2 regions of the Kitasatospora sp. NPDC058046 genome follow, and region 1 is predicted to be linked to the other one. Evidence: riboswitches for the same ligand, from Rfam matches in the RefSeq annotation. Region 1 holds a riboswitch; the other holds the start of a gene.
The links. Region 1 has a riboswitch for thiamine pyrophosphate ahead of thiO (glycine oxidase ThiO). Riboswitches for the same ligand answer to the same signal wherever they lie in the genome.

Region 1 (5,905 bases):
TCCGGCCGGCCCGGTGGGCGAGCCGGCCCGCCTCGGCGGCGTGCCGCATCGCCTCGGCCATCAGCACCGGGTCCTGAGCCCTGGTCACCGCGGAGGCGAGCATCACCGCGGCGCAGCCCAGCTCCATCGCCAGCGCCACGTCGGAGGCGGTGCCGGCGCCCGCGTCCAGGATCACCGGGACGCCCGCGCCCTCCACGATCAGCTGGAAGTTGTGCGGGTTGCGGATGCCCAGGCCCGAACCGATCGGCGAGCCCAGCGGCATGATGGCCGCGCAGCCGACGTCCTCCAGCTTGCGGGCCAGCACCGGGTCGTCGTTGGTGTACGGCAGGACGGTGAAGCCGTCGTCGACCAGCGTCTCGGCGGCGTCCAGCAGCTCGATCGGGTCGGGCAGCAGGGTGCGCTCGTCGGCGATCACCTCCAGCTTGACCCAGTCGGTGCCGAGCGCCTCGCGGGCCAGCCGGGCGGTCAGCACGGCCTCGCCGGCGGTGAAGCAGCCGGCCGTGTTGGGCAGCACCCGGATGCCGTTGCGGGTCAGCACGTCCAGGACGGAGCCCTGGGTGGTGGCGTCGACCCGGCGCATCGCGACGGTGGTCAGCTCGGTGCCGGAGGCGAGCAGGGCGCGCTCCAGGACCTCCAGGCTGGGGGCGCCGCCGGTGCCCATGATCAGCCGGGAGGAGAAGGCCGTCCCGGCGATGGTCAGCAGATCGTCGGCCATGGTTCAGCCTCCCTGGACGGCGGTGAGGATCTCGATCCGGTCGCCGCTGCCCAGTGCCGTCCCGGGCCACGAACCGCGCGGCACCACGGCCTCGTTGAGCGCGGCGGCGACACCGGTGTTGGCGGCGCTGACGGAGGCCACCAGCTCGGCGAGGGTGATCGTGGCGGGCACCCGGCGGGGCTCGCCGTTGACGGTCAGGGCGATCTCGGCCGGGGCGACCGGGGTCGGGGCGTCCTCGTGCACGGCGTTCTCGTTCGGGGCGTTCTCGGTCAGGGCGATCTCGGTCATGCGGAGGCCTTCGCGACGGGGGATTCGGAGGAGAACCGGGTGGGGGTGAACGGCCTTGCGAGCTCGGGGACTTCACCGGTGACCAGGTACTCGGAGACCAGGTCGGCGGTCACCGGGGTGAGCAGCACGCCGTTGCGGTAGTGGCCGGTGGAGGCGACCAGCCCGGGCAGCGGGGTCGGGCCCAGCAGCGGGGCGTTGTCCGGCGAACCGGGGCGCAGCCCGGCCGAGGTCTCGCGCAGCGGGAGTTCGGTGATCCCCGGGACCAACTCGTGGGCGTCCCGCAGGAGTTCGTACACCCCGCCGGCGGTGACGGTGGTGTCGTAGCCCTGCTCCTCGGTGGTCGCGCCGACGACCAGTTCGCCGTTCTCCCGGGGGACCAGGTACATGTGCCGGCCGCGGACCACGGCGCGGACGTTGCGGGAGAGGAACGGCCGGTAGGCCTCCGGCACGTGCAGCCGCAGCACCTGCCCCTTCACCGGGCGGATCGCGGGCAGCACCCCCTCGGGCAGACCGGGCAGCCGGTGGCTGTGCGGGCCGGCGGCGAGCACGACCTGGTCGGCGGTCACCGTCTCGTCGGTGCTCAGCCGGGCGCCGGTCGCGCGGCCGTCCTCGACCAGCAGCTCGACGGCCTCGGCGCGGTGCAGCAGGACGCCCGCGCGCCCGCAGGCGGCGACCAGGGCGGTGAGCAGGCGCCGGGGGTCCACCTGGTGGTCGTCCGCGGCGTGCAGGGCGCCGCGGACGGCGGGGGCCAGCATCGGCTCCAGCCTGCGGGCCTCCCGGCCGGTCAGCCAGGTCGAGTCCAGGCCCAGCCGCTGGTGGAAGGCGTACAGCTCGCGCAGTTCCTCGCGGTCGTCGGAGTCCAGCGCGACGGCGATCGTGCCGCAGCGGCGGTAGCCGGTGTCCAGGCCGCCGCTCGCCTCGGAGAGCTCGGCGGCGAAGGTCTCGTACCGCTCGTTCGAGGCCATCCCGAGGCGCAGCAGCGGCTCCTCGCCGTACTGCAGCTCGGTGACCGGGGCGAGCATCCCGGCCGCGACCCCGGCGGCCCCGCCGCCGTGGGCGGGGTCGACCACGATCACGTTCCGCGCCCCGCGCCGCGCGGTGCGCCAGGCGACGGCGAGGCCGATGACGCCCCCGCCGATCACCAGCACGTCGGCATGGGTGCCTGATGGCAAGCGTGACAAGGCTGCTCTTCTCCCTTCGCCGGTATGACCCGGATCAGGTTCGGACGGTCGCAGGCCGTGTCAGCCCGCCTCTCAGCCCGGTCCGCCGGGCTCCCGTGTGGTCCTCCCACCTTAACGCCGGGGGTCGGCCCGGCCGAAGGCCCGTACGCGGGGCGGACGGCCCGGAGGCCGCCGCGTCGCGCTGAGTACAGTGGCGGGCGTGGCAGAGCTGAGCGGAACGGATCGGGTGGTCGTCGTCGGAGCCGGGCTGGCCGGGGCGCAGTGCGCCCTCAAGCTGCGGCAGGGCGGCCGGCAGGGGCGGATCACGCTGGTCGGCGAGGAGCCGCACGCGCCGTACGACCGGCCGCCGCTCTCCAAGGACGTGCTGCTCGGCAAGGCCGACTCCACCGCCCTGGACATCGACTACGGGCAGCTCGGCATCGAGCTGCTCACCGGCCGCCGCGCCACCGGCCTCACCCCCGGCGTGCTGCACACCGACGGCGGCGACCTCCCGTACGGCTCGCTGGTGATCGCCACCGGCGCCGTGCCGCGCGCCCTGCCCGGCGCCGAGCGGGCGCACCTGCTGCACACCCTGGACGACGCCCTGGCGCTGCGCGCGCTGCTGCGCCCCGGGCTGCGGCTGGTGCTGGTCGGCGCGGGCTGGATCGGCGCCGAGGTGTCCACCGCGGCCCGCGCGGCGGGCTGCGAGGTGACGGTGGTCGAGGCCGGTCCGGCGCCGCTGCCCGGCGCGCTGCCGACGGAGCTCGGCTCGGCGATGGCCGCCTGGTACGCCGAGGCCGGGGTCGAGCTGCGCTGCGGGGTCGGCGTGGCCGCCGTCGAGCCCGGCGCGGTGCTGCTGGCGGACGGCTCGCACCTGCCCGCCGACGAGGTGGTGGTCGGCATCGGGGCCCGCCCCGCGACCGGCTGGCTGGCCGGCTCCGGGGTCGAGCTGGACGCGACCGGCGCCGTCGTCGTGGACGGGCGGCTGCGCACCTCGGTGCCCGGGGTCTTCGCGGCCGGCGACTGCGTCAGCTACCCCTCGGCCCGGGCCGGCGCCCGGCTGGCCGTCCAGCACTGGGACCACGCGCTGCGGTCCGGCGAGGCGGTGGCCGCCGCCGTCCTGGGCGCGGACGCGCCGGCCTACGACCCGGTGCCGTACTTCTGGTCCGAGCAGTTCGGGCGGATGGTCCAGTACGCCGGCCGGCACGCCGAGGGCGACCAGCTGGTCCGGCGCGGCGACCCGCGGGGCGCCGACTGGTCGGTGCTCTGGCTGCGCGACGGCGTGCCGAGCGCGCTGCTGACCGTCGACCGGCCGCGCGACCTGGCCCAGGGGCGGCGGCTGATCGAGCGCGGCACCGCGCTGGACCCGGCCCGGGCGGCCGACCCCGCGGTACCGCTGAAGGCGGCCGTCGCGGGGTAGGCGCGGGGCAGGTCTGGTGCGCGGTGGGCCGCGGAGGTGGCAGTCTGGTGGCGTGAGTGAGATCGAAAGCAAGATTGAATCCCTGGTCACCGACTGGATGTACCTGCCCGACATCTCGGAGCAGTGGGGGGTCCGGGTCACCGAGGTGCGTGACCTGGTCAAGAACGGCGGCCTGATCGCCGTCCGGCGCGGCCCCAACAAGTCGCTGCAGGTCCCGGCCGCGTTCATCGACGGCCCGGGCCTGGTCAAGCACCTGTCCGGCACCCTGACCGTCCTGCGGGACTGCGGGTACAACGACGCGGAGATCCTGGAGTGGCTCTTCACCGAGGACCCGTCGCTGCCCGGCAGCCCGATCCAGGCGCTGCGGGAGAACCGCGGCACCGAGGTGAAGCGCCGCGCCCAGGCGATGCTGATCTGATGGCGGCGGACACGCCGCGCGCCGGGCTCGCCGACGCCCGGCTGTACCTGTGCACCGACGCCCGCCGGGAGCAGGGCGACCTCGCCGAGTTCCTGGACGCGGCGCTGGCGGGCGGGGTGGACATCGTCCAGCTGCGCGACAAGGGCCTGGAGGCCAGGCAGGAGCTGGAGGCCCTGGAGGTCTTCGCCGACGCCTGCCGCCGGCACGGCAAGCTGCTGGCCGTCAACGACCGCGCCGACGTCGCCCACGCGGCCCGGCCGGACGTGCTGCACCTCGGCCAGGACGACCTGCCGGTGCCGGCCGCCCGGGCGATCCTCGGCGAGGACGTGCTGATCGGCCGCTCCTGCCACGCCGAGTCCGAGGTGGACGCGGCGATCGCCGAGCCCGGCGTGGACTACTTCTGCACCGGCCCGGTCTGGCCGACCCCGACCAAGCCGGGCCGCCCGGCCCCGGGCCTCGGCCTGGTCTCGTACGCGGCGAAGCAGGACACCGACCGGCCGTGGTTCGCGATCGGCGGGATCGACCTCGGCAACCTGGACGAGGTGCTCGCCGCCGGTGCCCGCCGGGTCGTCGTGGTGCGGGCCATCACGGCCGCGGCGGACCCCCGGGCGGCCGCCGCCGAGCTGTCCCGCCGGGTGCGCGCCGCGCTCTGAGCGGCGTCCCGGGTCTCGGTGGGACCCCGCAGGACCGGCCCGGGGCCGTCGCCGCCCGTCAGTGCGTTCAGTACTTGCGGACGGTGGCGGCCTCGGCCAGTGCCAGCAGCACCGTACGGGCCCGCTCGTCGGCGAGCGGCGCCGCCTCCAGCGCGGCCAGCGACTGCCGCATCAGCTCCTCGATCCGGCGCTCCACCAGCTCCGGCGCCCCGCTGCGGGCGACCAGCCCGCGCAGTTCGGCGACCTCCGGGGCCGCCAGGTCCGGCGCGCCCAGCCGCTCGTCCAGGTGCCGGGCGTCGGCGGCCGGCAGGCCCCGCATCGCGTGCGCGACCAGCAGGGTGCGCTTGCCCTCGCGCAGGTCGTCCCCGGCCGGCTTGCCGGTGACCGCCGGGTCCCCGAAGACGCCGAGCAGGTCGTCGCGCAGCTGGAAGGCCTCGCCCAGCGGCAGCCCGAACGCCCCGTACGCCTCGACCAGCTCCGGCCCGGCGCCGGCCAGCAGCGCGCCCACCTGGAGCGGTCGCTCGATGGTGTACTTCGCGGACTTGTAGTGCAGGACGGTCTGCGCCCGCTCCAGCGCGCCCTCGTCCGTCGAGTCGCCGGCCACCGGCTCCAGCACGTCCAGGTACTGGCCGAGCATGACCTCGGTGCGCATCAGGTCGAACACCGGCTTGGCGGCGAGCACGGCGGCGGGCTCCAGGCCGGAGCGCAGGAACAGCTCGTCGCACCAGATCAGCAGCAGGTCGCCGAGCAGCACCGCAGCCGAGGCGCCGTACTGCTCGCGGTCGCCGCGCCAGCCGCTGTCACGGTGCAGCGCCTCGAAGCGGCGGTGGACCGAGGGCAGGCCGCGGCGGGTGTCGCTGCGGTCCATCAGGTCGTCGTGGACGAGGGCGCTGGCCTGGAGCAGCTCCAGGGCGGCGGCCGCGTTGGCGATCGCCTCGCCGGTCGCGCCCGCGGCCGGGCCGCCGGCGCCGCGCCAGCCCCAGTAGCAGAAGCCCGGGCGCAGCCGCTTGCCGCCGTCCAGCAGGAAGTCGCGCAGCGCGTCGGCGGCGGGGGCCAGCTGGGGCGAGATCTTGTCGAGGAGCACGGACTGGCCGTCCATGAACGCGGCGAGCGCCGCGTTGACACGGGTGCGGACGTCCTCCACGTCCATGGGGTTGGCCGCACTGCCGGCCGCGTTGCCGGTCGCACTGGTGGCCGCACTGAGGGCCGAACCGGGGCTGGCCGGCCGGGTGCTGGACGAGGTCACGATGG
Region 2 (5,905 bases), on a different contig from region 1:
GCGAGCACCGCGGCGAGCCGCTCGGCGAACTCGGCGGCCGGCTTCTCGCAGTCGGCGGCGGTCATCGCGAGCGGGAGGTCCCACACCGGGACGGTCAGGCCGTGCGCGCGGAAGGAGCCGACCAGGCGGGTGTCCGGGCCGAGCGAGGCCTCGCCGGCCGTGTTCAGCCGGGCCAGCGCGTCCAGCAGCTTCTCCTCGGGCACGGTCATCACCCAGCGCAGGTGGTTCTTGTCCGGGGTGCCGCACCAGTACGCGGAGTCCACGCTCGCGAGCTTCTCGGTCGGGATGGCCGAGGCGTTGGCGCGCTCCAGGGAGGCGGCGACCTCGCCGGTGGCGGCCTCGGCGTCCTCCAGCCAGAACTCGAAGCCGGTGTGCACGGCGGGCGTGAACGCGGCGGTGGTGTCCAGCAGGTCCTGCAGGCGGCGCCCGCCCGGGACGGTCCGGCGGGCCGGCACCGGGCTGCCCGGCTCGGTGGCCAGGGCCAGCTCCAGGGCGTCCGCGAGGTCGCGGCTGAGGTCGCCGGAGGCGGACTGGGTCTGCAGGCCGAGCAGGATCGAGCCGTCCTGGCGGCGCAGGGCCGGCCAGGCCAGCGGCAGCACGGTGGCCAGGGTCACCGACGGGACGTCACCGGTCGCGCCGTCGGCCACCCCGGCGGCCAGCGTCAGCGGCACCGTGGCGGCGGGCACCAGCTCGCGCAGGGCCACCCAGTCGGCCTCGCCCGGCAGGCCCTCGAACGGGCGGTGCACCAGCTCCTGCACCGCGTGCGAGGCCTCCCGGCCGTGACACGCCTTGTACCGGCGGCCCGAGCCGCAGGGGCAGTCCTCGCGGGCCCCGACCACGGGGATCTCGCCCGTGACGGCGGTGGTGGACTGGCGCTGCGGCGCCTTCTTGGCGGCCTTCTTGCCCATGCTGCGGCTCTCCCGGGAACGGTGGTCCTGTGTCCCGGGAAGCCTAACGACACATTCCCCGAGCCCGGCTCACGCGCTACGGGCATCGCCCCCGGTGCGCCGGGCGTGCCGGGCCCGGGCGGGCAGCGCCGCCCAGACCGTGACCTCGCCGGGGGCGTCGCGCACGCCCCAGTCGCTGGCCAGCTGGTCGACGATGCTCAGGCCGCGGCCGCCGCGCGAGGTCAGCGAGGGACTCGCGGGCAGCGGCCGGGTGGCCGCCCCGCCGTCCGTGACCTCCAGGGTGAGCACCCCGTCGGCGTGCATCTGCCAGCGGACCAGCACCCCGCCGGCCGGCTCGGCCGGACCCTCGGCGGGCTCCCGGGCGCCCTGCGCGGCGGTCGCCCCGGAGGGGACGCCGACCAGCACCTGCCCGAGCACCTCGGCCCGGGCGCTGCGGCCCAGGGCCGGCAGCGGGCCGAGCGGACGGGCGTACCGACAGGCGTTGCTCAACAGCTCGGAAAGGATCAGAACAGCATCATCGATGACCGGTTCGGGTACCTGCCGGTCACCCAGATCTCGACGCAGTCGGCGCCGTGCGACCCCGACACTCGCTGGGCCGTGCGGCACTGCCATGGTCGATGAAGTCGGCACTTCACGCGCCACCATCAACGCCACCCCCGGACCTCCTTCAGCGTATGCCGAGGGAGAGATGCCCCTTGGTAATGCGTCGGAAACGAGCACCGGACGATCCCGCGAGCCCATTTCGAGTGCGGCGACCGACGGTCGACATCAGGTCATTCCGCGCTCACCCTCCGTCGCCCGGATGCAAGAATTCCGGCAATTTCGCGCGAGGAAGGTTTGACTGCCGACCAGAGTGATCGGATCGGAGGGGTTCGGAGGAGTACGGCCTTCGGTGCGCCGACGGATCACCGGTGGATCACCGGCCGAGCTGCGCCAGTACCTCCGCGGGCCGGTTGGTGATGATCGCGGACACCCCGAGCTCCAGGCAGAGCTCGACGTCGGCCAGCTCGTCCACCGTCCACACGTGCACCTCGTGGCCGAGCTCGCGCAGCCGGGTCACCAGCTGCGGGCGGGCCCGCACCAGCTCGATGCCCGGGCCGGCGATCCGTGCCCCGCCCGGCAGCGGCGAGCCCTCGCGCAGCCGGCCGAGCAGCGGCAGGGTCCGCTCGAACAGGAAGACCCGCCGGTACCGCGGCGCGGCGGCGGCCACCCGGTTCAGCGCGACGGAGGAGAAGCTCATGATCCGGGCGGACGGGCGGTCGCCCTCCCGGGTCGCGCCGATCTTGAACCGCTCCAGGGTCCGCAGCAGCTCGGCCTCCACCCGGCCGCGGAAGCGCACCGGGTGCTTGGTCTCGATCGCCAGGTCCACCGGGCGGCCGCACTCCACCACCAGCTCCAGCAGCCGCTCCAGCCGCAGCACACCGCGCAGCTCCGGGTCGGTGCTGGGGCGGCCGGTCTTCCAGGCGCCGAAGTCGTACGCCTCCAGCTCGGCGAGGGTCATGGCCGAAACGGTGCCCCGGCCGTTGGAGACCCGGCCGATCCGGCGGTCGTGCACGCAGACCAGCGCGCCGTCGGCGGTGACCCGGACGTCGCACTCCAGCGCGTCCGCGCCCTCGTCGAGCGCGCGCCGGTAGGCCGCGAGGGTGTGCTCGGGCAGGGCGTGGGAGGAACCGCGGTGGGCGATCACCTGGACGGGCGGCACGGTGCGCGCCGCCGCCGAGGACAGGTCTGGGCTGGTCACAGGCCCAACGATAGGCGGCGGAGGTGAAGCGCGGACAAAGACGGCCCCAACCTGTGGGGCCGTCTGCGCACCTGCGGGGCCCGCTCGGGCCCCGCTCCGTCAGCCCCGGACGGCGCGGCGGCCGAGCGGGGTGAGCGCCCAGGTGGCCAGGGCCGGCACCAGGAAGGCGAACAGCGAGGCCGAGGTCCACTCCTGCGGGGTGAAGTGCAGCGCCTCCTGGGCGGAGGTCCAGAAGTCCGTCCACCAGCCCGCGACCTTGGTCGGCGCGATGAACTGGTAGACCGCGAAGCCCAGGGCCCACGGCAGCAGCATCAGCCAGCGGGACGGCGCGTCGGCGGAGAGGTTCCAGCCGCGCCGGCCGGCGCCGAGGAAGTAGTCCACCACGAGCACCGCCAGCAGCGGCACGAACACCGAGCCGATCAGGCCGAGGAAGCCGTAGTAGGTGTCGGTGAACTCGTCGATCTGCAGCGCCAGCACGGTGATCAGCACGCCGATCGCGCCGGAGAGCACCCGGCGGTCCACCTTCGGCAGCAGGTTCTGCACCGACATCGCGGTCGAGTACACGTTGGCGAAGGACTGGTCGGTCTCGCGCAGCACCAGCACCAGCAGGAACAGCCAGCCGGCCCAGACCCCGAGGAAGGAGTCGAAGATCCGGTTCGGGTCGCCGTCCGACTGCAGCAGCGCCATCAGGCCGAGCACGTAGCACCAGACCTGGGCGACCGTGTAGCCGGAGAAGCTGCCCCAGAACGCCGAGCGCGGGGTGCGCGAGTGCCGGGTGTAGTCGGCGGCCAGCGGGACGAAGGAGACCGACACCGCGATCATCGCGTCGGTGGCGCCGAGGAAGCCGTGCCAGTTGCCCGCGCCCGGGTCCGGCACGCCCTGGCGGCCCAGCTGGACGGTGAAGTACACCATCGCCACCGCGACCGCCCCGGCCACGAAGCGGCGCAGCACCGCGATCGAGCCCAGCGGCCAGATGGTCAGCGCGGTGGTCAGCGCGCCCGCGAGCAGGACGAACAGCCAGCGGTAGCCGGTGGTGTGCGCGACGGTCTGCGCGCCCGCCGAGATGGTCAGCAGCTCGAAGACGCCCCAGCCGATGCACTGCACGATGTTGAGCACCGTCGGCAGGTACGAAAGCCGGGTGCCGAACAGCCCGCGCAGGTTCGCCATCGCGGGGGCGCCGGTGCGGGCGCCGATCAGCGCGGCCACGGCGAGCATCGCGGTGCCGACCGCCGTACCGATCGTGATCGCGGTCACCGCGGCGGCCAGCGACAGCTCGCTGCCGGGGGCGCCGAGCACGGTGGCGGCGGTGGAGAAGCCGATCAGGCTGACGCCCAGGTTCATCCAGAGCGCGAAGTGGTCCCGGAAGCGCAGCGTGCGCGGCGGTTCGGTGTCCAGGACCAGGGGCGCTTCTACGTGCTCGGCGCGTTCCAGGAGGGCGGTCGCGCCCGGCGCGGGGGCGTTCGCGCCGGAGTCGGAGGCGTTCGTACCCGAAGAAGAGGATGGCGAAGCAGGCGGCATGGCCGATACTCCCTACGCCGGCATTACCCGGACAGGTTCCGGCGGTCAGCGCCCCCTCGAACGTCCGTCACTCGTGTGGCGTACGGTCGACATGCGCACTCTCAGCCTGGTGGGTCCAAGCTCCCGCGTGTCAGTTTGGAGCGCCAGGCTAACCGGCGCGGGTGCCGACGCCCAAGGCCGAGGGCGGGGCGGTCCGCATCGCGGACGCCCGACGGGGAGGGGAGCCCCGGCCGTCGGTACGGGTGCCGGAGCCGGTGTCGGTGCCGCTGTGGGTGCTGACGCCAGTGCCGGTGTCGGTGCCGGCTAAGGATTCTTATGAGTTCTTCAGAGGGGTCCTTACGGCAAACGAATCGACAGTGCGAAAAACTATGGTCCTTGGTTCTGCCAGCTATGGAGGTCGTCCGTGAGCACCGAGCGCGAGGTTGGGCCCACCGGGCCGCAGGGGGAGCAGCCCGCCGGGCCGGGGGCGGCCGAGTCCGCTGCCGCGGGCCCCGCTCAGGGCGGGCACAACCCGACCATGGCGTTCCGGCGGGTGCCCGAGCCGGAGGCGGGCGCGGTCGAGGCCGCCGCCGCCGAGGCGGCGCCGTCCGCCGACGCCGTTCCGGCCGAGGAGGTCCCGGCGGGGGGTGGGCACAAGCCCACCGTCGCCTTCACCAAGGTGCCCGCACCGGAGGCACCCGCCGAGCCCGTGGCACCCGCCGCACCCGCCGAGCCCGCCGTACTCGCCGTCGAGGAGCCGGCCGTCGACCCGGCCACCGGCTACATCGACGCGCCGCCGCCGGTCCTGCCGCCCGTTCCGCCCGCCCCGGTGGCCGCCGCACCCGCCGCCCCGGCCCTGCCGCCGGCCGGCAACCCGTACGCCACCCCGACCCACGGCGTCCCCGCCGCCGGCGCGCACGAGGGGTACGGCGCCGCTCCGGCCGCGCCCGCCGCGCACGGCCACCACCCCTTCGGGGCCGGCCAGCCGCTCGGCGGCTGGGGCCCCACCCACGACTCCACCTCCGGCGGCGCCGGCTACCCCGGCGGCCCGGCCGGCCCGCTCGGCTACCCGGCGGAGTACCCCGGCGGTCCGGGCGGCCCCGGCGGCCCGCGCAAGAAGCGCGGCGGCCTGGTCGCCCTGATCGCGGCCGTCGCGCTGGTCGCCGGTGTGGCCGGCGGCGCGCTCGGCGTGTCCGTCTCCGACAGTTCCGACCGCAGGAGCTCCGCGAACGACCACCGCAGCACCACCGTCCAGGCCAGCGACACCCAGAAGAACGAGCCCGTCCCCGGCTCGATCGCCGCCATCGCGCAGAAGGCGCTGCCCAGCGTCGTCACCATCAAGGCGCAGGGCAACGGCGAGTCGGGCACCGGCACCGGCTTCGTCTTCGACACCGAGGGCCACATCCTCACCAACAACCACGTCGTCGCGCCGACCCTCAGTGGCGGCAAACTGACCGTCAAGTTCGCCGACGGCAGCTCCTACAGCGCCTCGGTGCTCGGCCACGCCGAGGGCTACGACGTCGCCGTGGTCAAGATCGACAACCCGCCCAAGAGCAAGCTGGCCCCGCTGCCGCTGGCCGACTCCGACAAGGTCAACGTCGGCGACGCCACCGTCGCGATCGGTGCGCCGTACGGCCTGGAGTCCACCGTCACCAGCGGCATCATCAGCGCCAAGGACCGCCCGGTGGCCTCCGGCGACGACACCGGCTCGCAGGCCTCGTACATGAACGCCCTGCAGACCGACGCCTCCATCAACCCC

Region 2: it holds a riboswitch for thiamine pyrophosphate, as region 1 does, so the genes downstream of both, ACFVU7_RS25525 (cytosine permease) here and thiO (glycine oxidase ThiO) in region 1, are expected to answer to the same signal.

Annotation. Positions count from the first base shown of each region.
Region 1 covers NZ_JBHVRS010000001.1:251,812-257,716, reverse strand. Annotated here, with positions in the region: gene ACFVU7_RS01195 (thiazole synthase) at 1-715, opposite strand, end outside; gene thiS (sulfur carrier protein ThiS) at 719-1,003, opposite strand; gene thiO (glycine oxidase ThiO) at 1,000-2,175, opposite strand; TPP riboswitch at 2,179-2,291, opposite strand; gene ACFVU7_RS01180 (NAD(P)/FAD-dependent oxidoreductase) at 2,375-3,583, shown strand; gene ACFVU7_RS01175 (Rv2175c family DNA-binding protein) at 3,636-4,001, shown strand; gene thiE (thiamine phosphate synthase) at 4,001-4,654, shown strand; gene ACFVU7_RS01165 (polyprenyl synthetase family protein) at 4,722-5,900, opposite strand.
Region 2 covers NZ_JBHVRS010000013.1:190,974-196,878, forward strand. Annotated here, with positions in the region: gene ACFVU7_RS25510 (DUF5926 family protein) at 1-908, opposite strand, end outside; gene ACFVU7_RS25515 (ATP-binding protein) at 978-1,397, opposite strand; gene ACFVU7_RS25520 (glycerophosphodiester phosphodiesterase) at 1,825-2,649, opposite strand; gene ACFVU7_RS25525 (cytosine permease) at 2,749-4,167, opposite strand; TPP riboswitch at 4,160-4,304, opposite strand; gene ACFVU7_RS25530 (S1C family serine protease) at 4,571-5,905, shown strand, end outside.